Regions from separate parts of the Streptomyces sp. NPDC031445 genome, predicted to be linked through region 3. Evidence: riboswitches for the same ligand, from Rfam matches in the RefSeq annotation. Region 3 holds a riboswitch; each other region holds the start of a gene.
What was found. A riboswitch is a leader RNA that binds a small molecule or an ion and turns the genes downstream of it on or off. The one in region 3 is predicted to bind S-adenosylmethionine.
Positions count from the first base shown of each region.

Region 1: another riboswitch for S-adenosylmethionine. It lies ahead of ACZ5DC_RS04760 (amino acid ABC transporter permease); the one in region 3 lies ahead of ACZ5DC_RS23220 (aminotransferase class V-fold PLP-dependent enzyme).
Region 2: another riboswitch for S-adenosylmethionine. It lies ahead of thrC (threonine synthase); the one in region 3 lies ahead of ACZ5DC_RS23220 (aminotransferase class V-fold PLP-dependent enzyme).

Region 1 is NZ_JBVIJO010000001.1:1,119,403-1,126,946, reverse strand. It holds gene ACZ5DC_RS04770 (ABC transporter substrate-binding protein) at 1-887, opposite strand, end outside; gene ACZ5DC_RS04765 (amino acid ABC transporter ATP-binding protein) at 999-1,790, opposite strand; gene ACZ5DC_RS04760 (amino acid ABC transporter permease) at 1,787-2,770, opposite strand; SAM riboswitch class IV at 3,125-3,235, opposite strand; gene ACZ5DC_RS04755 (glutathione S-transferase C-terminal domain-containing protein) at 3,313-4,200, opposite strand; gene ACZ5DC_RS04750 (putative leader peptide) at 4,283-4,405, opposite strand; gene ACZ5DC_RS04745 (NAD(P)/FAD-dependent oxidoreductase) at 4,546-5,706, shown strand; gene ACZ5DC_RS04740 ((2Fe-2S)-binding protein) at 5,703-6,005, shown strand; gene ACZ5DC_RS04735 (FAD-dependent oxidoreductase) at 5,998-7,395, shown strand; gene ACZ5DC_RS04730 (dihydrodipicolinate synthase family protein) at 7,472-7,544, shown strand, end outside.
Region 2 is NZ_JBVIJO010000005.1:351,194-358,737, forward strand. It holds gene ACZ5DC_RS16705 (ubiquitin-like small modifier protein 1) at 307-582, opposite strand; gene thrC (threonine synthase) at 626-1,909, opposite strand; SAM riboswitch class I at 1,927-2,066, opposite strand; gene ACZ5DC_RS16715 (glucosyl-3-phosphoglycerate synthase) at 2,198-3,142, shown strand; gene ACZ5DC_RS16720 (alpha,alpha-trehalose-phosphate synthase (UDP-forming)) at 3,217-4,656, shown strand; gene otsB (trehalose-phosphatase) at 4,623-5,486, opposite strand; gene ACZ5DC_RS16730 (DUF3263 domain-containing protein) at 5,581-5,805, opposite strand; gene ACZ5DC_RS16735 (ABC transporter substrate-binding protein) at 5,842-7,077, opposite strand; gene ACZ5DC_RS16740 (ROK family protein) at 7,236-7,544, shown strand, end outside.
Region 3 is NZ_JBVIJO010000008.1:406,082-413,625, forward strand. It holds gene ACZ5DC_RS23205 (rhomboid family intramembrane serine protease) at 1-622, shown strand, start outside; gene ACZ5DC_RS23210 (Lrp/AsnC family transcriptional regulator) at 619-900, shown strand; gene ACZ5DC_RS23215 (protein kinase domain-containing protein) at 926-3,334, opposite strand; gene ACZ5DC_RS23220 (aminotransferase class V-fold PLP-dependent enzyme) at 3,386-4,747, opposite strand; SAM riboswitch class IV at 4,891-5,008, opposite strand; gene trpD (anthranilate phosphoribosyltransferase) at 5,082-6,146, opposite strand; gene qcrB (cytochrome bc1 complex cytochrome b subunit) at 6,269-7,544, opposite strand, start outside.

The DNA of each region.
Region 1 (7,544 bases), on a different contig from region 3:
GGCTTGGCGAGTCCGCTGTCCTTCTTGGCGGTCGCGGCGATCAGGCCCTGGAGCGTCTCGCCTGCACCGGAGAAGGTGCCCGCGTTGCGGGTGGCGTTGGGGGTGCCCGCGGTCTGCCGGGCACGGTAGGCGACCGCGGGGTTGGGACCGAGGTAGGCGTCGATCTTCCCGCTGCTCAGCGCCAGGTTGACGGCGTTCTGGTCCGGGAAGTACTTGACGGTGAGCTTCTTGCCCTCCTTGGCCAGTTTGGCCTTCCACTCCAGGAGGATCTTCTCCTGGTTGGTGCCGGCGCCCACGCTGACCGTCTTGCCCGCGAGGTTCTCGTAGTCGTCGTCGAAGTTCCAGGGGTTCTTCTTCAGCACCTCGAAGGCCAGGTTGTCCTTGCGGTAGGAGGCGAACTCGTACTTGCGCTTGCGTTCCTCGGTGACGGTGACGTTGGAGAAGGCCACGTCGACCTTGCCGCTGTCGACGCCGACGAAGAGGTTCTCCCAGGTGGAGTTCCTGATCTCGGGCTTCAGGCCGAGGACCGCGGCCACCAGGCGGCCGAGGTCGGGCTCGGAGCCGGTGAGGGTCTTCTGGTCGCTGCCCACGAAGTTCAGCGGCGCGGAGCCCGAGGGCAGGGCCCCGACGCCGATGACGAGCTTGCCGCTCCTGCGCACGGAGGCGGGCAGTTCGGCGCTGATGGACTTCACTTCGGAGACCTTCAGCGCGGTCTCCTTGGCCGCTCCGTTGGACAGCCGCCCCACGGTCACCGTGCCGGCGGTGTCGGTCTTGGTGACGGCCTCGCTGTCGCCTCCGCAGGCGGCGAGCCCGGTGGCGAGGGTGGCCACGGCGGTCGCGGCGGTGATGCCGCGGATCACGGCGCGTCGGGAGAGGTGGGTAGGCATGGCGTGGCTGTCCTTGTCTCGCTGGTGAGGGTGAGCGCTGAGGGTGCGGTGAGGGGTGGGTCACGGAGGGACCGGGCGGCGGGGCCGGGGCGTCCTGCCGTGGCGGCGCGGTCAGAGGACCTTGCCGAGGAACTCCCGGGTCCGTGCGTGCCGGGGCCGGTCCAGCACCTCGCCGGGCGGGCCCTGTTCGACGATCCGGCCGCCGTCGATGAAGACGACCCGGTCGGCGACCTCGCGGGCGAAGCCGATCTCGTGGGTGACGATGACGAGGGTGGTGCCGCTGGTCGCCAGGTCCTTGATGACGGCCAGCACCTCGCCGACGAGTTCGGGGTCGAGCGCCGACGTCGGCTCGTCGAAGAGGATGATCCCGGGACGCAGGGCGAGGGCGCGCGCGATGGCGACGCGCTGCTGCTGTCCGCCGGACAGCTGCCGCGGGTAGGCGCCGGCCTTGTCGCCGAGACCGACGCGTTCGAGCAGTTCCCGGGCGAGCTCCTGGGCCGCCGCCCTGGACAGCCGGCCGGTGGCGGCGGGGGCCGTCGCGACGTTGTCCAGGACGGTCAGGTGCGGGAAGAGGTTGAAGTTCTGGAAGACGAAGCCGATCCGGCCGCGCTGGGCGAGGATGGCGCGCTCGCTCAGTTCCTTGAGCCGGTCCCCGTGCCGCTTCACCCCGATCAGCTCGCCGCCCACGCTGACGTGGCCGATCTCGGGCTTCTCCAGGTGGTTGACGACCCTGAGCAGCGTGGACTTGCCGGAGCCGGACGGCCCGATGATCACCGTGACCTCGCCGGGGCGGACGGTCAGGTCGATGCCGTCGAGGACGCGGTGGGTGCCGTACCACTTGTGGACGCCGTGTACTTCGAGCGCGGCGGGGGCGGCCTTCGGCAGGGTCTCGGCGATGGTCATACGGCGGCCTCCCGGCTCAACCGGGCCCGCAGGCCGGCGAGGCCGGCCCGGGCCTTCTGCAAGGGGGTCGGCGGCAGGGTGCGGGTGGCGCCCCGGGCGTAGTACCGCTCGACGTAGAACTGGACGACGGACACGGCGCTGGTGAGGATCAGGTACCAGACGGTGGCGACCAGCAGCAGCGGCACCACGTCACCGGGGTAGGTGCTGCCCATCGACTGCACCGCGCCGAACAGGTCGAGCAGCGACACGTAGAAGACCAGGGACGTGCTCTTGATGAGGCCGATCAGCTGGTTGACGTAGTTCGGGGTGATGGACCTGAGGGCCTGCGGGAAGACGATCCGGCGGAACTGGTAGCCCTTGGGCAGGCCCAGGGCGGCGGCGGCCTCGTGCTGGCCCTGGTCGACGGAGAGGATGCCGCCGCGGACCACCTCCGCCGCGTACGCCGCCTCGTTGAGGCTGAGGCCGATGACGGCGATCGTCATGTCGGTGGCCAGCCGGGACTCGTCGAAGGTGACGAAGGCGGGTCCGAACGGCACCCCGAGGCTCAACGTCCTGTACAGGGCACTGAAGTTGTACAGGAAGATCAGTACGACGATGAGCGGCACGGAGCGGAACAGCCAGGTGTAGGTCCAGCTGACCGCGCGCAGCACCGGGCTCCCGGAGAGCCGGGCGAGCGCCAGCAGGATGCCGCCGAGGAGCCCCAGGACGGCGCTGAGCGCGGCGACTTCGAGGGTGACGAGGAGGCCGTCGAGGACGGTGGGGCGCAGGAACCAGTAGCGGAAGCGGTCCCACTGGTAGAAGGGGTTCGTGACCAGTCCGTGCAGGATCTGCGCGACGAGCACGAGGACGGCGGCGGTGACGATCCACCGGCCGGGCCGGCGCAGCGGCTGTATCCGCTGCGGCGACAGGGTTCCTGACGGTGTGTCGGCGGTGGCCGGCGCCTCGGCTAGGGAGACGGCGGCGCCTGGGGGTTCACTCATGGCGGGCTCCGGCGGAGTCGGTCACCCCGGGGCCGCGCGGGAGCGGCGGTGGGCCACGACGGCACTGCGGCGCGAGGCGGCGCACGGACGGGCGCGGAACCGGGGGCTGGGCGGACAACGGCACACCGGACGGACGGTGTGCGGTGGGAACGCGGGGGCTGGGAGGCAGACGTCAGCCCTGACAGCGGGCAGAGCCCGGCGCGGTACACAGTGCGCTGTTCACGCGGAGCAGATCGACGGCGCGGTCGGCGACGAGGAGACCGGCGTACGACGGTACGCAGCCCTGGGGGCGGCTCGCCGCCGTCCTGGGAGCTGCGTACATGGCGTCACCTGTCACTGTTCCGGCCCCGTGGGGCCTCGCGCTTACCGAAAACGTCATCCGGTCCGGTCGTCACCTGGGGCACCCCACCGCGGTGCGAGGGTTGCCGGTCAGCGAGCCAGGGCTTGGCGCTGACGCTCATGACCGTTCTGAGCGGTAAGTAAGGCAGTTGCCCGTTCGAATGTCAACGGACGTCCGCCAACTGGACATCGGCGGCCCGCTCTCACCTGCGGGAAGAGTCCGGGGTGTCCGCGGCGTGGCCTGCCCAGTCCAGGATCTGGACAGCGGCTCCGGCGGCCTCCAGGCCCTGGCAGCGGCCGTGGTGGCGGCGGGCGATGCCGTCCAGGTCGAGGTGACGGCCGAAGGCGGGGCGGGCGGCCAGACGGCGGGCGTAGGCCCACAGGGCCCGGTGGTCGGCGATGCGCTGCACGGCGGAGGCGTCGAGGTGGCAGCGGTGGACGGTGTCGAGTTGCACGAGGGTGACCCACAGCTCGATGTCGGCGGCGGTGATCCGGTCGTCGGCCAGGTACTCCTCGCCGCTCAGCCGCCGCTCCAGGCGGCCCAGGGTGTCCAGCAGCACGTCGAGGGCGGCGGCCCGCTCGGCGGGGCCTGCCCCGGCGCGTCCGGCGCGCTGCGCGGCCTCCTCGATGCCCTCGGCGCACATCCGTTCGACGGCCTCGATCACGGACTCCAGGCCCCGGGGGTACAGCCGGCCGTCGCCGTTCGGCCGGAACCGGTCCAGGTCGCGCAGGATGTCGGGGGTGTGGGTGCTGACGATGCGTCCGGACCAGTCGTCGCTGAGCACGGGCGCGAGCGCCGGGCCGGTGTAGTGGTGGGCGCTCGCCTCGTAGAGCGGGCGGAGCGCCGCGTGGCCGCCGCCGGGACAGTCCGGGACGGCGGGCAGGAGGGTGACGGGACAGCGGGCGTCCAGGCCGAGCAGGCTGTGGCCGACGGCGAGGCGCAGCCCGTCGGGGCAGGCGGTCGACAGGTGGAGCCGGTAGCGGTGCGGCACGGCGTAGTGGCCGCTGCGCGCGTCCCGGCCGATCCGGCCCCGGAAGAGGGGCGCGGTACCACGGGTGGACGGGACGGCGGCGAGCGGAGTGATGGACATGCGTCTCCCCGGGTGGTGGGTGTGCGGAGGGGCGCGCCGGCGCGGGCATGAGCGGTCGGCGGGGGCGGAGGGGCGGCCCGGCTCAGCGGTGACGGCGGATCGCGCTGCAGACGCGCTGCAGGTCGATGTGGCGGCGGGAGGTGAGCAGGGGTGCGCGCAACGGCGTGCGGCCGGTCCGGCCCGTGCCCGTTTCGCCGCGCGCCATGATTTCCTACCTGTTCACTAGGATTCCCTACCTGGAGTGTCGATCGGGCTCCGTACGGCGTCAAGGGGGCGTCCACGCCTGAGGATCGCAGTCGGCGCCGGGTACTCCTCAGCGAGAGAAACATGTGACATAGTACTGGCGTGGCGAAGCGACTGACCTGCGATGTCGTGGTCGTCGGGGCCGGAATGACGGGCGCGGCCTGTGCCCTGTACGCCGCGCGCGCCGGACTCGACGTACGGCTGGTGGACCGGGGCCCGGTGGCCGGCGGCACCACCGGAGCCGGCGAGGGCAACCTGCTCGTCTCCGACAAGGAGCCGGGCCCGGAGCTCGAACTCGCGTTGCTGTCGGCCCGGTTGTGGGCCGGGCTGGCGGGGGAGCTGGGCGCCGCGATCGAGTACGAGCCCAAGGGCGGTCTCGTGGTCGCCTCACATCCCGGCGCCCTGGCCGCGCTGCGGGACTTCGCCGCGGACCAGCGGACCGCCGGCGTCACCGCCGTACCGGTCGACGCCGGACGACTGGCCGACCTGGAACCGCATTTGGCGCCCGGCATGGCGGGGGCGGTGCACTACCCGCAGGACGCCCAGGTGATGCCCGCGCTCGCCGCCGCCCATCTGGTCCGCGCCTCCGGCGCCGCCCTGCACACCGGCCGCACGGTGACCGGGGTGCTGCGCACCGCCCGGGGAGCGGTCCACGGCGTCCGCACCGACCGGGGCGACATCCACGCACCGGCGGTGGTGAACGCTGCCGGCACCTGGGGCGGCGACCTCGCCTCGCTCGCCGGCGTCCGGCTGCCGGTGCTCCCCCGGCGCGGTTTCGTGCTGGTCACCGAGCCGCTGCCGCGCAGGGTCCGGCACAAGGTGTACGCCGCCGACTACGTGGCCGACGTGGCCAGCGACTCGGCCGGGCTGCGCAGCTCGCCGGTCGTGGAGGGCACGGCCGCCGGCCCCGTCCTGATCGGCGCCACCCGGGAACGGGTCGGCTTCGACCGGTCGTTGTCGCTGACCGCGACGCGGGCGCTCGCCGCCGGGGCGATCGGGCTGTTCCCGTTCCTCGAACGGGTCCGCGCGCTGCGGGCGTACGCGGGCTTCCGGCCGTACCTGCCGGACCACCTGCCGGCGATCGGGCCCGATCCGCGGGTGCCCGGCCTGTTCCACGCCTGCGGGCACGAGGGCGCCGGCATCGGACTCGCCCCCGGCACCGGGCTGTTGATCGCGCAGGCGCTCACCGGGAAGGCGCCGGAACTGGACCTCACGCCGTTCCGGCCGGAGCGGTTCGACACCGAGGGAGGCGATGCCCGGTGAATCCCTGGGAGCTGACGCGGGCCCGGCCGGGGCCGCCGTGCACCGTGACCTTCGACGGCCGGCCCCTCGATGCGCTGCCGGGCCAGACGGTCGCGGCGGCGCTGTGGGCGGCGGGCGTGACGGCCTGGCGCAGCACACGGGACGCCGGGCGGCCCCGCGGGGTGTTCTGCGGGATCGGGGTGTGCTTCGACTGCCTGGTCACCGTCAACGGCCGCCCCGACCAGCGGGCCTGCCTGGTTCCGGTGCGCCCGGGAGACGACATCCGCACTCAGGAGGGGACGGGCCGGGACGATGACTGAACGACCGCGCCTCGCCGTCGTCGGCGCGGGCCCCGCCGGGCTCGCCGCGGCGCTGGCGGCGGCCGCACGGGGCGTCCGGGTGACGCTGGTCGACGCCGCCGACCAGGCCGGCGGGCAGTTCTACCGGCAGCCCGCCGCCGCCCTCGGCGCCCGCCGGCCGCAGGCCCTGCACCACCAGTGGCGCACCTGGGTACGGCTGCGCGACGGCCTGGACCGGCACCGCGCGGCCGGCCGGATCACTCATCTGCCGGACCATCATGTGTGGTCTGTGGCGCGGGACTCCGCCTCGGGTGCCTTCGCCGTGCACGCCCTGCTCGGGCCCGCGCAGGAGGACGGTGTCACCGTGCACGCCGACGCGGTGCTGCTGGCCACCGGCGGGTACGAGCGGGTGCTGCCCTTCCCCGGCTGGACACTGCCCGGGGTCGTCACGGCGGGCGGCGCGCAAGCCATGCTCAAGGGCGGCCTCGTGCTGCCCGGCCGCACGGTGGTGGCGGCCGGGACCGGGCCGCTGCTGCTGCCGGTGGCCGCCGGGCTCGCCGCGGCCGGCGCACGCGTCGCCGCGCTGGTGGAGTCCGCAGGGCCCGGGGCGCTGCTCCACCGGGCACCCGCCCTGGCCGCACAGCCGGGCACACTCGCCGAGGGCGCCGGCTACGCGGCCCGGCTGCTGCGGCACGGCGTGCGCGTGCTGACCCGGCACACCGTCGTGGCTGCGCACGGCACCGACCGGCTGGAGGCGGTGACGGTGGCCGCGCTCGGCCGGGACGGACGCCCGCGGCCCGGCAGCGCCCGGCGCGTCCCCTGCGACACCCTGGCCGTGGGCCACGGCATGCTGCCGCACACCGACCTCGCCGAGACCCTCGGCTGCACCCTGTCCGGCACCGCCGTACGGGTCGACGCCGAGCAGCGCACCGACGTGCCCGGCGTCTGGGCCGCCGGGGAGGCCACCGGGATCGGCGGCGCGGCCCTCGCGCTCGCCGAGGGGCACATCGCCGGGCGCTCGGCCGCCGCCCGGCTGCGCGGCACCGCCCCCGAGCCGGGCGGCTGGGCCGCCGCGGCCCGGGCCCGCACCCGGCTGCGCGCGTTCGCCACGGCCCTGGACACGGTGTACACCCCGCCGGCGGGCTGGGCGGACCGAATCCCGGACGACACCGTGGTGTGCCGCTGCGAGGAGGTCACCGCCGGGCAGGTGCGCGGGGCCGCCGGCTCCCTCGGCGCCGGGGACCTGCGCACGGTCAAGCTGCTCACCCGGGCCGGAATGGGCTGGTGCCAGGGGCGGATGTGCGCGCCCGCGGTGGCCGGGCTGACCGGCTGCCCGCTCACCGCCGGACGCCGGCCGTTCGCCCGCCCGGTACCGCTCGGCGTCCTGGCCACCCTGCCGGAGCCGGAGTGAGACGACCTCCCGGCACCACGAACCGACCCTCCGACCACTCAGTAATATGTCACACCCTACTGAATGAGGGATCAGCATGACCCACCCCGCGCACCACCGCCCCTGGCGCGGCATCCTCGTCGCCACCGCCCTCCCCCTGCGCGCCGACC
Region 2 (7,544 bases), on a different contig from region 3:
GTCAATCGGACGAGAATTCTGGACGCGAGCGGTCCGGAATGTAGCGAGAATTCATCTGAATTCAGGGCAAGTCGGGCCCCATAAAGGCCACAAAAGCCGCAGACAACCCACACACTTTGGCTACTTCTTGTCGGGCGGGCGGCATGGAACGCGGGGCCCGCGACCCGGAGGCCGCGACCGCGTTCCCCAACTCTACCGCGCTCAATCACACAGAATTGCCCCCTCCGTTTCTCTCACGGAGGGGGCAATCGGGCGAACAGCCGGTAACCGCGGTTACCGAAGGTAATAATCGGGCGGATCCGCGGCTCAGCCGCCGGCGACCGCCGGGATGATCGAGACGCCGGCCCCCTCGGGGGTCGCCGTGTCCAGGCCCTGCTCGAAACGGACGTCGTCGTCGTTGACGTACACGTTGACGAACCGGCGCAGCTTGCCCTGGTCGTCCAGGACGCGCGCGGCGATGCCCGTGTGGTTCTTCTCCAGGTCGGCGATGACCTCGCCGAGCGTCGCGCCGTCGGCGGCGACCTCGGCCTGCCCGCCGGTGTAGGTGCGCAGGATGGTAGGGATGCGAACGGTCACGCTCATGCGGTCGGACCTCCGGTCGGGTTCACGGGTACGGCGGGGCCTGTCATGCGAGGCCGGCCTCGCGGAAGGAGTCCAGGGTCGGGCGGATGGTGGCGGTGAGGCCGGTCCCGGCCACCGCGTCCAGGGTCTTCAGGCCGTCACCGGTGTTCAGGACGACCGTGGTCTTCGCCGGGTCCAGCACGCCCGCCTCCAGCAGCTTGCGGGTGACGCCGACCGTCACGCCGCCGGCGGTCTCCGCGAAGATGCCCTCGGTCCGCGCGAGCAGCTTGATCGCGTCCACGACCTGCTCGTCCGTCACGTCCTCCACGGCACCGCCGGTGCGGCGCGCGATGTCCAGGACGTACGGCCCGTCGGCCGGGTTGCCGATGGCCAGCGACTTGGCGATGGTGTTCGGCTTCTGGGGCCGTACGACGTCGTGGCCGGCCTTGAAGGCGGTGGAGACCGGGGAGCAGCCCTCGGCCTGGGCGCCGAAGATCTTGTACGGCCTGTCCTCGACCAGCCCCAGCTTGATCAGCTCCTGGAGCCCCTTGTCGATCTTCGTGAGCTGGGAGCCGGAGGCGATCGGGACCACGATCTGGTCCGGCAGCCGCCAGCCGAGCTGCTCGCAGATCTCGTACGCCAGGGTCTTGGAGCCCTCCGCGTAGTACGGCCGCAGGTTGACGTTGACGAAGCCCCAGCCCTCGCCGGCCGGGTCGCCGATCAGCTCGGAGCAGAAGCGGTTCACGTCGTCGTAGTTGCCCTCGATGCCGACGAGTTCTCCGCCGTAGACCGCGGCCATGACGATCTTGCCCTGCTCCAGGTCGTGCGGGATGAACACGCAGGAGCGCAAGCCGGCGCGGGCGGCGGCGGCGCCGACGGCGCCGGCCAGGTTGCCGGTCGAGGAGCAGGACAGGGTGGTGAAGCCGAAGGCGCGGGCGGCCTCCAGGGCCTGGGCCACGACCCGGTCCTTGAAGGAGTGGGTCGGGTTGCCGGAGTCGTCCTTGACGTACAGACCGCCGGTCACGCCCAGCTCGCGGGCCAGGTTGTCGGCCTGGACGAGCTTGGTCCAGCCCGGATTGATGTTCGGCTTGCCGGCGACGTCCGCCGGGACCGGCAGCAGGGGCGCGTAGCGCCAGATGTTCGCGGGGCCCGCCTCGATGCGGCGGCGCAGGTCCTCGGTGTCGTAGGCGGAGAAGTCGTAGGCGATCTCCAGCGGGCCGAAGCACTCCTCGCAGGCGAAGACCGGGCCGAGCGGCACCCGGTGGCCGCACTCGCGACAGCTCAGGGCCGCGGCGGGGCCGAGGTCGACGGTGGATTCGCTGGTGGTGGCAACTGTCTGCACAGCCATGGAGGCGAGGCCCTTTCTCCTCATCTTCCTCACGACGCACCTCGCCGTGAGACGGAATTGGCACCTTCCCTGGCCGTGAGCCTCGCGCGAACGAGTCCGGTCAGGGGGGTTGCCGGGGCTTCACCGGGCCGTGTCCCTCTGCCCCTCTGGATGAGCGGTATGCGGTTGTGGAACGCGCGCGACCCCCGACATGCGATGGTCACCGGCGTTGTTCAAGACTGTAACCGACGGCCGGGACAGTTGAGATAGTCGTCCGAACCGCGAGACACGAGTGAGGAGCCGCAGACTGTGCTGGAAGAAGTCGAGCGCTGGCTGACCACCCGGTCCTGGTCCGTGGCCGACCGGCCGCTGCACCAGATCCTCGCCGCCAAGCAGCGCACGGGCCAGACCGTCAGTGTCGTGCTGCCCGCGCTCAACGAGGAGGAGACCGTCGGCGACATCGTCGCGGTCATCCGCCGCGACCTCATGGAGCGGGTGCCGCTCGTCGACGAGCTGGTGGTCGTCGACTCGGGCTCCACCGACCGCACCTCCGAGGTCGCCGCGCGCGCCGGCGCCCGGGTCGTCCACCGCGACACCATCCTGCCGCGCCTCCCGGCCGTCCCCGGCAAGGGCGAGGTGCTGTGGCGCTCGCTGCTGGTGACCGGCGGGGACATCGTCTGCTTCGTCGACGCGGACCTCAGGGAGTTCTCCTCCGACTTCGTCTCCGGGATCGTCGGCCCGCTGCTCACCGACCCGGACGTCGACCTGGTCAAGGCGATGTACGACCGCCCGCTCGGCGGCAGTGCCGGGCAGGGCGGCCGGGTCACCGAGCTCATGGCCCGCCCGCTGCTGAACATGCACTGGCCCAGGCTGGCCGGGTTCGTGCAGCCGCTGGGCGGCGAGTACGCGGCCCGCCGCACCCTGCTGGAACAGCTGCCGTTCCCCGTCGGCTACGGCGTGGAGCTGGGCATGCTGGTGGACGCGCTGCACCTGGTGGGCCTGGACGCGCTGGCCCAGGTCGACGTGGGCGTGCGCAGGCACCGGCACCAGGACGGGCAGGCGCTCGGCCGGATGGCCGCCGCGATCTACCGCACCGCCCAGCTCCGGCTGGCCCGCGGCCATCTGATCCGGCCCGCGCTGACCCAGTTCGAGCGGGGGGAGGAGGGGTTCGAGCCGCGCACCTACTCGGTGGACACCGAGGAGCGGCCGCCCATGGCGGAGATCGCGGAGTACGCCGAGCGCAAGGTGGCGTGAACGGGCCGTACACGGTCCGTCCGCCGGGCGGGCCGTACGTTTGAGCGGTTGGGGGCCGGGCTAGGTTGAGGCGTATGGCTTCCACGCTCGATGCTGCTCAGAAGGCTCAGGTGCTGGTCGCGTCGAACCGCGGCCCGGTCTCCTATCAGGTGGGCGAGGACGGCTCGCTGCACGCCCGGCGGGGTGGCGGCGGGCTGGTCTCGGGACTGTCCGCCATCGGCTCCGACGCGGGCTCGGTGTGGGTGTGCGCCGCGCTGGGCGACGGCGACCGGGCGGCCGTCCGGCGCGCGGCCGGCGGGCTGCTGCCGGCCGAGGAGACCGGCGGGCAGCGTGTGCGGATGCTCGACATCGACGCGGCCGTGCACGCCGAGGCGTACAACGGCATCGCCAACTCGGTGCTCTGGTTCGTCCACCACATGCTGTACCAGACCCCGCTGGAGCCGGTCTTCGACGCCGGTTTCCGGCGGCAGTGGGCGTCGTACGAGGCCTACAACCGGGCGTTCGCCGAGGCGCTGGCCGAGGAGGCGGCCGAGGGCGCGGCCGTGCTGATCCAGGACTACCACCTGGCCCTGGCCCCGCGGATGCTCCGCCAGCTCCGGCCCGACCTGCGCATCGGCCACTTCTCGCACACCCCGTGGGCGCCGCCGGACTACTTCCGGCTCCTTCCCGACGACATCGCGGCCGAGCTGCTCAGCGGCATCCTGGGCGCGGACCGGGCGGCGTTCCTCACCCGGCGGTGGGCGGACGCGTTCACGGACTGCTGCCACGCGGTGCTGGGGCCGGGCATCCCCTCCGGCACCCGCATCGGGGTGCACGGGCTGGGCGCGGACGCGGACTTCCTGCGCAAGCGGGCGCACGAGCCGGACGTGGACGAGCGGATGGCGGCGCTGCGGGCGGAGATCGGAGCAGGCCGGAAGACGATCGTCCGGGTGGACCGGACCGAGCTGTCCAAGAACATCGTGCGCGGGCTGCTGGCCTACGAGCAGCTGCTCGAGGACCGCCCCGAGTGGCGGGAGAAGGTCGTCCACGTGGCCTTCGCGTACCCGTCCCGGCAGGACCTCGCCGTGTACCGGGAGTACACCGCCCAGGTGCGGCGGGTCGCGGACGAGATCAACGAGCGGTTCGGCACGGCCGGCTGGACCCCGGTCGTGCTGCACGTGAAGGACGACTTCGCCCGCTCCCTCGCCGCCTACCGGCTGGCCGACGTGGCGCTGGTGAACCCCATCCGGGACGGCATGAACCTGGTCGCCAAGGAGGTCCCGGTCGTCTCCGACGAGGGCTGCGCGCTGGTGCTGTCGCGGGAGGCGGGGGCGTACGAGGAGCTGGGCGAGGACGCCTTCGTGGTGAACCCGTACGACATCGCGGGCACGGCACGGGCGCTGCACGAGGCGCTGAGCCTGCCGGCGGACGCGCGGGCGGAGCGCTCGAAGCGGCTGGCCGCCGCCGCGACCGCGCTGCCGCCGGCCCGGTGGTTCCTCGATCAGCTGGCGGCGCTGGACCCCCGGCCGAGCTGAGCGGCCAGCGCCCGCAGCAGGCCCACGACCCCCTCCGGGCCGTCGACCACCAGGTCGGCCCGGTCCGCCAGTTCCGTGACCTCCGTGCTGCCGCTGCACACCAGCAGGCCGGGGACGCCGTTGGTGCGCAGCTTCTCGATCGCGGCGAAGGCGGGGAGGTCGCCCAGGTCGTCGCCGGCGTAGACGACACAGCCGGCCCGGACGGCGCGGGCGTGGTCCAGGAGGGCCACGCCCTTGTCCATGCCCGGCGGGCGCAGTTCCAGGACCATCCGGCCGGGCTCGACGATCAGGCCGTGGCGGGTGGCCAGGTCGGCGAGGGGGGCGCGCAGGGCCTCGAACGCGGCCCGCGGGTCGGGGGCGCGGCGGGTGTGCACCGCCAGCGCCCGGCCCTTCTCCTCGATCCACGTGCCCTCCCCCGCTCCGGCGCGCTCCAGCAGGCCCGGCAGTTCGGCGCGGGCGGCGGCCACGCCGGGGTGCGGGGGCGGGGCGGTCAGCTCGCCGGTGGCCGCGTCCCAGCGCTCGGCGCCGTAGTGGCCGAGGACGGTGAGGTGCTCCAGGCCGGGGACGCCGGCGAAGCCGCCGTAGCGGACCGCGACCTCGGGCGGGCGGCCGGTGATCACGGCGACGGAGGCGATCTCGGGGGCGAGGGCGGCGAGGGCGGGCACGGCCCCGGGGTGGGCGCGGGCCTGCTCGGGATCGGCGACGATCGGGGCCAGCGTGCCGTCGAAGTCCAGGCCGACCAGGGCGGTGCGGGGCTGCGCGAGCAGGGCGGCGAGGCCGTCCTGGCCGGCTTGGGTGCGCGGGGTCGGCAGAGCGTCCATAGCGTCCATACCGCGACACTATCCAGCTCGGGGCGGCTCACGCCTGGGCCGGCGCCGCACACCCCGGGGTCCGGCCCCGGTCCCCCGCCGGGTGTGCGGAAGGTCAGCGTTCCGCGCGTCTCGTCTCGCGGATACGGCGCAGGCGGTTGACCGTCACCGGGTCGTGGGCCAGGGCCCGCTCGTCGTCCAGGAGGGCGTTGAGGAGCTGGTGGTAGCGGACGGGGGACAGGTCCAGCTCCTCCCGTATCGCGCGTTCCTTCGCGCCGGGGCCGGGGAAGGTCCGGCGCTCCAGCGCGAGGACCGCTTGCTCGCGGGTGCCCAGTTCCATGCCTGCCACGGTAGCGGCGGGCACCGACAGCGGGCTTCAGTTCACGCTGCTGCTGTCGGCCGCCAGGGCCGCCGACTGCAGGCGGGTCAGGACACCGGCGGGGCTGGCGCCGGGGGCGACCGCCTGGCCGATGTTCTGCTTCACGGCCGCGCTGACCGCCGCCCAGGAGGTCTTGCCGACGGGGTACAGCTCCGAGGTCGGCAGCTGCTCCAGGAAGGGGCGCAGGGCCTTGTCGGCGGAGGCGTCCGACGCCGCCATGGTGTTGGACGCGGAGCTGGTGACCGGCAGCAGCCCGTACTCGCGGGAGAACTCGAGGACGTTCTTCTCGTTGTAGGCGAAGTCCAGGAAGCCGCCGATCTGCTCGGCGTGCCCGTTCTGCCTGAAGCCCATCATCCAGTCGGCGACGCCCATGGAGGCCCTGGCCCTGCCGGTGCGGCCCGGCATCGGCACCGTGCCGAACTTCACGCCCTTCTTGGCCGCCTGCTGGATGAGCGTGGGGTGGCCGTTGACCATGCCGACCCGGCCGTCGGCGAACGCGGCGAACGCGGCGGCCCGGTTGAGCTTGCCGGGGGCGACCGGGCCGGTCAGGCCCTTGCCGACCAGCTCGTCCTTGAGCCAGGTGAAGGTCTCGACGTTCGTGGCGGAGTCGATGGTGTAGGTGCCGACGTCGTCGGTGTAGCCGCTGCCGCCGTTGCCGCCGCTGAGCAGCCACTGCATGGTCTCGGCCTGGGCCTCCTCGGGGCCGAGGGGCAGCGCGTACGGGTACTGCACGCCCTGCGCCTTGAGCGCCCTGGCGTCGGCGGCCAGCTCGTCCCAGGTGGTGGGCGCCGTCAGGTTGGCCTTGGCGAACAGGGTCTTGTTGTAGAAGAGCACGCGCGTGGAGGCGGCGAACGGGATGCCGTACTGCGTGTGCTTCCACTGCCCGGCGTCGGAGAGCGGGGAGAGGAAGTCCGCCTGCGTGCGTATGGAGAGCAGGTCGGAGACCGGGTAGAGCTTGCCGGCGGCGGCGTAGTCGGCGTAGGCGCCGATCTGGGCCATGTCCGGGGCGTGGCCGGCGTCGACCATCTCCTTGACCTTGCGGTCGACGTCGTTCCAGGAGTAGACGCTGACCTCCACCTTCACGTCCGGGTGCTGTTTCTCGTACTCCTTGACCAGGGCGTCCCAGTACTTCTTGGAGCTGTTGGCGGCGGAGTCGCCGTAGTCGGCGGCGACGAGCCTGAGGGTCACGTCGGAGGAGCCCGTGCTCCCGCAGCCGCCGAGGACCGCCGCCATGCCCAGTGCGGACACCACCGCGATCGTTCCTGCCGTACGCCGACGCACGCTCAATCCCCAACCCTGCTGTCTGACGGTTCAATATGTGGACACATAAGGTCTACACCACGTGAGTGGACTAGACCTCTCACGGGTGGGAGGGCCACACTAGGCCCGTGGTGAGACATGTCATCGCCCTCGACGTGGGCGGTACCGGGATGAAGGCCGCCCTGGTCGGCGACGACGGCGGGCTGCTCCACCGCGCCCGCCGCGCCACCGGCCGCGAGCGCGGCCCGGAGGCGGTGCTCGCGGGCATCCTCGACTTCGCCGCCGAACTGCGCGCGTACGGCGTCGAGCACCTCGGCGAGCCCGCCGGCGCGGCCGGCATCGCCGTCCCCGGCATCGTCGACGAGACGACCGGCACCGCCGTCTACGCCGCCAACCTCGGCTGGCGGGACGTCCCGCTGCGGGACCTGCTCACCGACCGG
Region 3 (7,544 bases):
GGGACTGGTCCCCGGGTACGGCTCGGGGGACGCGCTGCTCGCCGCGCAGCGAGCGTACTTCCGGCACTGGGGCGTGGTGCCCGCCGAGCTGTTCGACGGCCCCGCCGGGGCCGCGCTCACCCCGGCGACCGCGCTGTTCGTGCACGGCAGCTGGGTGCACCTGCTCGGCAACATGCTCTTCCTCTTCGTCTTCGGGGCGATGACCGAGGAACGGATGGGCCGGGTGGAGTTCACCCTGTTCTACGTCGGCTGCGGCTACCTCGCCCTGCTGGGGTACGCGGCGGCCAACGCGGCCTCCGAGCAGTCGCTGGTCGGCGCCTCCGGGGCGGTCTCGGCGGTCCTCGGAGCGTTCCTCTTCCTCTTCCCCCGCGCCCGTGTGACCAGTCTCCTGCCGTTCCTGTTCTTCCTGCCGCTGCGCTTCCCGGCGTGGGTGGTGCTGCCGTCCTGGGCGGCCCTGCAGTGGCTCGCGGCGGGACGCGCCTCCGACGGCCCCGGGGTGGCGTATCTGGCGCACCTGGTGGGGTTCGGGCTGGGCTTCGGCTACGCGTGGGTGCGTTACGGGCGTGGGACTAGAGTGAAAGCCGCCCCAGCTCCGGTCACCGAGGGAGAGAGACAGCCGTGATCACCGCGATCGTCCTGATCAAGACCAGCGTGGACCGGATCCCCGAGATCGCGGAGCGGATCGCTTCGCTGGATTCGGTGAGCGAGGTGTTCTCCGTCACCGGTACGTACGACCTGATCGCCATGGTCCGGGTGCGGGAGCACGAGGATCTCGCCGAGATCATCCCGGGGCGGATCAGCAAGATCCCCGGGGTGGAGGCCACGGACACGCACGTCGCGTTCCGCACCTACTCCCAGCACGACCTGGAGGCCGCGTTCGCGATCGGCCTCGACAACTGACCCGTCCCGACGGCCGGCGCAGCGGCTACCTGCTCACGTCCACCGCGGCGATCCCGCTGCCCGAGGGGACGTAGAGCCGGCCACCGCGCGCGACCGGGGTGTGCTGGTCGTCGCCCGCGTCCCGGCCCAGCACCGCGTTCCAGCGCTTCTTCCCGTCGAGGTCCAGCGCACAGACCCGCTCGCCCGCACGCGCGTACACCGTGTCGCCGGCCACCACCGCGCGGGGGTAGGCCGTGCCGCCCTCGAGGCCGTACCTCCAGGCGCGGGAGCCGTCGGCCGCCCGGACGGCGTACACGCCGTCCTGTTCGGTGCCGACGGCCAGGGTACGGCCGCCCCCGGTGAGGATCCCGCCGTCGTCCTCCCTGCGCCACAGCCGCCGGCCGTCCGAGACGCGGAAGCCCTGGCGTTCGGCGGCGGAGTCCGTGAACAGGGTGGTGCCCGCGAGAGCGAGGACGGTGACGTCGGTGCCGGCGGGCACCTGCCACTTCCGCGAACCGTTCCGGGCGTCCAGCGCCAGCAGGACGTCGCCGTAGCTGCCCGTGCAGACGGTCCCGGCCGAGACGAGCGGGATGCCAGTGGGGCCGGCCGGGGTCTTGGCGGTCCACTTCTCGCTGCCGTCGGAGGCGTAGCGGCGCAGCCCGCCGGTGTCCGTGCCGCCGACGGAGACGAGGACGTCCTGGCCGAGCAGGACGGGGACGTCGTACCGCCGGCCGCCGAGGGTGCGGGTCCACAGCGGGCTGCCGGACGGGCTCACCGCGGTCAGCCGGCGCTCGTCCTCGGAGTGCAGGCCCACCACGCAGTACACGGCGTCCCGGGTGGCCACGGGCGTGGAGACGTCGTCGCCGAGCCGGACCTTCCAGCGCCTGGCCCCGTCCCGGGAGACCGCGTGCAGCACACCGCCGGAGGTGCCGGCGTAGACGACGGAACCGTCCGGGGAGAGCGCGCAGCAGGCCCCGTCCAGCCCGCCGATGCCACCGAGGTCGTACTGCCAGCGCAGCACCGCCGCCGCACCGTCCGTCCGGTCGGCGGACGGGGCCGGTGAGCGGTCGCTGCCGCCACCGCTCCCGGTACCGGGCACGAGCCCCCACAGCCGGCCGCCGACCCCCACCCCGGCCACGGCCACGGCTCCCCCGGCGAGAAGGGTGAGAAGCCGCCGCCGCCCGGGAGCCACGGCACCCGGACGACCGGGGGCGGTGACGGTGCCCGAGCCGGTCGGGGCGGCACGCTCGGCCGAGTCGCCCGGGGCCGCCACCGCCGCCGAGCCGACCGGGGTGGCACGGGTAGCCGAGTCCGCCGAGTCACCCGGGGTCGCCGCCACCGCCGGACCATCAGGAATGCCAGGGGTGGCCGCCGGTTCCGGGGCCTCCGCGGCCACAGCCGCCGAGTCCTCCCGGGCCGCCGGGGCCGCCGGGGCCATCGGGTCGCCCGGGGGCGCCACCGCCGGGCCACCAGGGGCGCCAAGGGTGGCCGCCAGTGCCGGCGCGGCCGGGGTGGCAGGGGTTGCCAAGGCGGTGGTGGGGTGTGGGGTCAGGTACTCCACGCCGCTGGGGCGGTCGTCCGGGGTGGGGCGGGGCGGGGACGCAGGGCCGTACCAGCCCGGGCGGACGGCGGCGCGCAGGGTGTCCGGGGCGTACCCGGCGCCCGCCACCACCGCCGCCGGCGCCGGGCGCTCCAGCGGGTCCTCGCGCAGACAGGCCGTCACCAGCGGGCGGAATTCCTCCGGGACGCCGGACAGGTCGAAGTCGCGGGTGAGGATGCGCAGCAGGACCACCGAGTCCTGGCCCTCGCCGAACGGTTCCCGGCCGGCCGCCGCGTACGCGAGGACCGCGCCGAGGGAGAAGACGTCGCTGGGCGGGCCGACCTGGCCGCCGTTGCGGATCTGCTCCGGCGAGACGTAGCCGACCGAGCCGACGACCGCGCCGGTGCGGGTCAGCGAGGTGGCCTCCAGCGCCCGGACGATCCCGAAGTCGATGACCCGGGGCCCGTCCGGGCCCAGCAGGATGTTCGACGGTTTCAGGTCGCGGTGGACGAGCCCCTTGGCGTGGATGGTCGCCAGCGCCTCGCCGAGCGCGGCGGCGAGGATCCGGACCGCGGGACGCGGCAGCGCGCCGTGGTCGAGAACGGCGTCCCGCAGGTTCGGCCCGGACACGAACTCCGTCGCCATCCAGGGCCGTTCGGCCTCGGTGTCGGCGTCCACGACCCGTGCGGTGTAGGTGTCCGCGCCGCCGACGGTCTGGGCGGCGCGGACCTCGTGGCGGAAGCGGGCGCGGAAGGTGCGGTCCTCGGCGTGCTCGGCCCGTACGACCTTCACCGCGAGCCGCAGTCCGGTGCGGGACTCGGCCAGGTAGACCTCGCCCATGCCGCCCGCGCCGAGCCGGTGCGTGGTGGTGTACGGGCCGATGTGGCGCGGATCTGTGGCGCGCAGCGGCTGCACTGACGGGGTCCCCCTGTCCGACGTGGTGTCAAGGGGAGGTTATAGCGCGGTTCAGACCGCCGGCACGCAGCGGCCGTCCTCCGTGCGGTACTGCCACTTCGCGCCCTGCGCCACCAGTTCCCCGACGGCGTTCACGAAGCGCTCCACGTGCTCGTCCGGCGTGCCCGCGCCGAAGCTGACGCGGATGGCGTTGAGGGACTTCTCGCCCGGGGCCGCCTCGGGGGCGCCGCACTCGCCCTGGGTCTGCGGGTCGCTGCCGAGCAGGGTGCGGACCAGGGGGTGGGCGCAGAAGAGGCCGTCGCGGACGCCGATGCCGTACTCGGCGGAGAGCGCGGCGGCGAAGTGCGAGCTGTTCCAGCCCTCGACGACGAAGGAGATCACGCCGACGCGCGGGGCGTCGTCGCCGAAGAGGGACAGCACGCGCACCCCGGGCACCTCGGCCAGGCCCTCGCGGACCTTGGCGATCAGGTGCTGTTCGCGGGCGACGAGGGTGTCCCAGCCGGCCTCGGTGAGGGCCTTGCAGGCGGAGGCGATGGCGTAGGCGCCGATGACGTTCGGGGAGCCGGCCTCGTGGCGGGCCGCGCTCTCGTGCCACTCGACGGCCACGCCGCCGTCCTCGCGCCGGGTGACCTTGCGGCTGGCGCCGCCGCCCGCGAGGTACGGCTCGGCCGCCTGGAGCCAGTCGACGCGGCCGGCCAGGACGCCGGAGCCGAAGGGGGCGTACAGCTTGTGGCCGGAGAAGGCGACCCAGTCGACGTCCAGCTCGCGAAAGTCCACCGGGTGGTGAGGGGCCAGTTGCGCGGCGTCCAGGACGATGCGGGCGCCGTGAGCGTGCGCGGCGGCGGCCAGTTCACGCACCGGCCACAGCTCGCCGGTGACGTTGGAGGCGCCGGTGACGCAGACCAGGGCCGGGCCGTGGGGGTCCCGGCCGGCCAGGGCCCGCTCCAGGGTCTCCACGGCCTGCCGCGGGGTGCGCGGGGCGTCGAGGTAGGTGACCCGCGCGTCCTGCCAGGGCAGCAGCGAGGCGTGGTGCTCGGTCTCGAAGACGAAGACCTGGCAGTCGGCCGGGACCGCACGGGCCAGCAGGTTGAGGGAGTCGGTGGTCGAACGGGTGAAGACCACCTGGTCGGCCGGGCGGCAGCCGAGGAAGTCGGCGACCGTCCTGCGGGCGTTCTCGAACAGGTCGGTGGAGAGCTGGGAGAGGTAGCCGGCACCGCGGTGGACGCTGCCGTAGTACGGGGCGTACGCGGCGACGTCGTCCCAGACGCGCTGGAGGGCGGGGGCGCTGGCCGCGTAGTCCAGGGCGGCGTAGCTGACCTCGCCGCCGGTGACCAGCGGGACGGTGACATCCCGCCCGAGAACGGGCAGAGGGGTGCAAACGGACTGGTCGACGGCAGCGGTGGAGACAGACATGGCGGAACTCCCGTGAGAGGAATGCGGAGGAGATGCAGAAAAGGGCTGCAAAAGGGTGTGCGGAGGCGGGGCTCTGCGGCCCTAACGCATTCGCTTGCTCACGGAAGGCTCCCTCGAACGACCAGGACCCCTGGTGTGTGAGGGGTCCGCGCTTGCCGTAGGCCTTGCTGCCGTACGACCTGGTCTTCACCCGGGGCACCCCGCCACGGACGGAGGGTTGCCGGACAGTCGGCCGGGGCCTCATGACTGTCACTCATGACCTGGTACAGGAACGTACTGAAGTGATCGTCGTCCCGCAACCCGTGTCCGGATCGCGGGACGACGCACGGAGGCGTCAGGCGTTGCTGACGGCCACCCAGCGCTCCAGGGCGCGCTTGGCCGCGCCCGAGTCGATGGACTCCGCGGCCCGCGCCATGCCCGCGCGGATCTGCTCGGTGAGCGGCGCGTCCGTCGGCTCCAGGGCCACCAGCGCGGCCGCCGAGTTCAGCAGGACGGCGTCCCGTACGGCCCCCCGCTCGCCGTCCAGCAGCCGGCGGGCGACCTCGGCGTTGTAGGAGGCGTCGGCGCCGCGCAGGGCGTCCAGCGGGACGAGGTCGATGCCGACGTCGCGCGGGTCGAAGACCTCCTCCGTGACCTTGCCGTCCCGGACCACCCACACCCGGGAGGCAGCGGTGACGGTCAGCTCGTCCAGGCCGTCGTCGCCCCGGAAGACCAGCGCGGAGTTGCCGCGCTCGGCGAGGACACCGGCGACGATCGGCGCCATGCGGGGGTCGGCGACGCCGACGGCCTGCGACCGCACCTGGGCGGGGTTGGTCAGCGGACCCAGCACGTTGAAGGTCGTCCGGATGCCCAACTGGCCGCGGGCCGCGGCGACATGACGCAGGGACGGGTGGAACCGCACCGCGAAGCAGATGGTGATGCCGGCCTCCTCGGCCACCTCGGCCACCCGCTGCGGGGTCAGGTTGAGGTTGATGCCCAGCTTCTCCAGGACGTCGGAGGAGCCGGAGGCGGAGGACGCGGCGCGGTTGCCGTGCTTGACGACCTTCGCCCCGGTGCCCGCGACGACGATCGAGGACATGGTGGAGATGTTCACCGTCTTGGCGCCGTCGCCGCCGGTGCCGACGATGTCGACGGCCGGGCCGGGCACCTCGATGACGTTCGCGTGCGCGTACATCGTCCGCACCAGTCCGGTGATCTCCGGCACCGTCTCGCCCTTGGCCCGCAGCGCCACCATGAACCCGGCGATCTGCGCGTCGGTCGCCTCCCCGCGCATGATCAGGTCCATCGCCCAGGCGGTGTCGTCGGCGGACAGGTCCCGGCCGTCCAGCAGACCGTTCAGCAGGGCGGGCCAGGAGCGGCCCGCCGCAGTGTCGCCTCCAGCGGGGGTCACAGCGCTCATCAGCCGCTCCTCGGACAGGTTCCTGCTACGTCGTACCCCACCCTATCCAGCCGGACGGCACGCTGAAGGGCCCCGTCCGCAACCCGGACGGGGCCCTTCGTCGTGGCGTGGCGACGCGGGGATCAGTGGTGGCCGTGGCCGCTCGTGATCTCCTTGTACTCCTCGACGGTCGGCTTCGGGATCTGGTTGTCCTCGCCGAAGTAGGCGTTGGACAGCTTCGCCCGCAGCTTCGTCGCGGCCGGGACCTTGCGCTCGACCCCGTTCTCGTCGACCGTCGGGCCGATCTCGGCCGGCTGGTACTGCTGGTGCGAGGTGAGCGTGTGCAGCTGCTCCTGGCTCAGCGGCTCGTGCACCTCGATGAACTCACCGTGCGGCAGCCGCTTGATGATGCCGGTCTCGCGGCCGTGCAGCACCTTGTCGCGGTCGCGGCGCTGGAGGCCCAGGCAGATCCGCTTGGTGACGATGAACGCGATGACCGGAGCCACGAAGTAGGAGATCCGGACGAACCAGGTGACCGCGTTGATCGACAGGTGGAAGTGGGTGGCGAAGATGTCGTTGCCACCACCGATCAGCATCACGAAGTACACGGTCAGCCAGGCGACACCGAACGCCGTACGGGTCGGGGCGTTGCGCGGGCGGTCCAGGATGTGGTGCTCGCGCTTGTCGCCGGTGACCCAGGCCTCGATGAACGGGTAGAGCGCGATCGCGGCGAGGATCACGCCGAACAGCACCAGCGGGATGAACACGCCCAGGACCAGCGTGTGACCCCAGAGGTTGATCTCCCAGCCCGGCATGGCACGGATCAGGCCCTCCGCCATACCCATGTACCAGTCCGGCTGGGCGCCGGTGGACACCTGGTCCGGACGGTAGGGGCCGATGGCCCAGATCGGGTTGATCTGCGCGACGGCCGCGAGGGCCGCGAGCACACCGAAGACCAGGAAGAAGAAGCCGCCGGCCTTCGCCATGTACACCGGCAGCAGCGGCATGCCGACGACGTTGTTGTTCGTCTTGCCGGGACCCGCGAACTGCGTGTGCTTGTGGTAGAAGACCAGGATCAGGTGGCCCACCACCAGGCCCAGCATGATGCCCGGCAGCAGCAGGATGTGGATCGAGTAGAAGCGGGCCACGAAGTCGCCGCCCGGGAACTCGCCGCCGAAGAGGAAGAACGAGATGTACGTGCCGACGATCGGCACGGACAGGATCGCGCCCTCCATGAAGCGGACACCGGTGCCGGAGAGCAGGTCGTCCGGGAGCGAGTAACCGGTGAAACCGGTGAACATGCCCAGGACGAACAGCAGGAAGCCGAACAGCCAGTTGATCTCACGCGGCTTGCGGAACGCGCCGGTGAAGAAGACGCGCATCATGTGCACGAACATGCCGGCGATGAAGACGACCGCG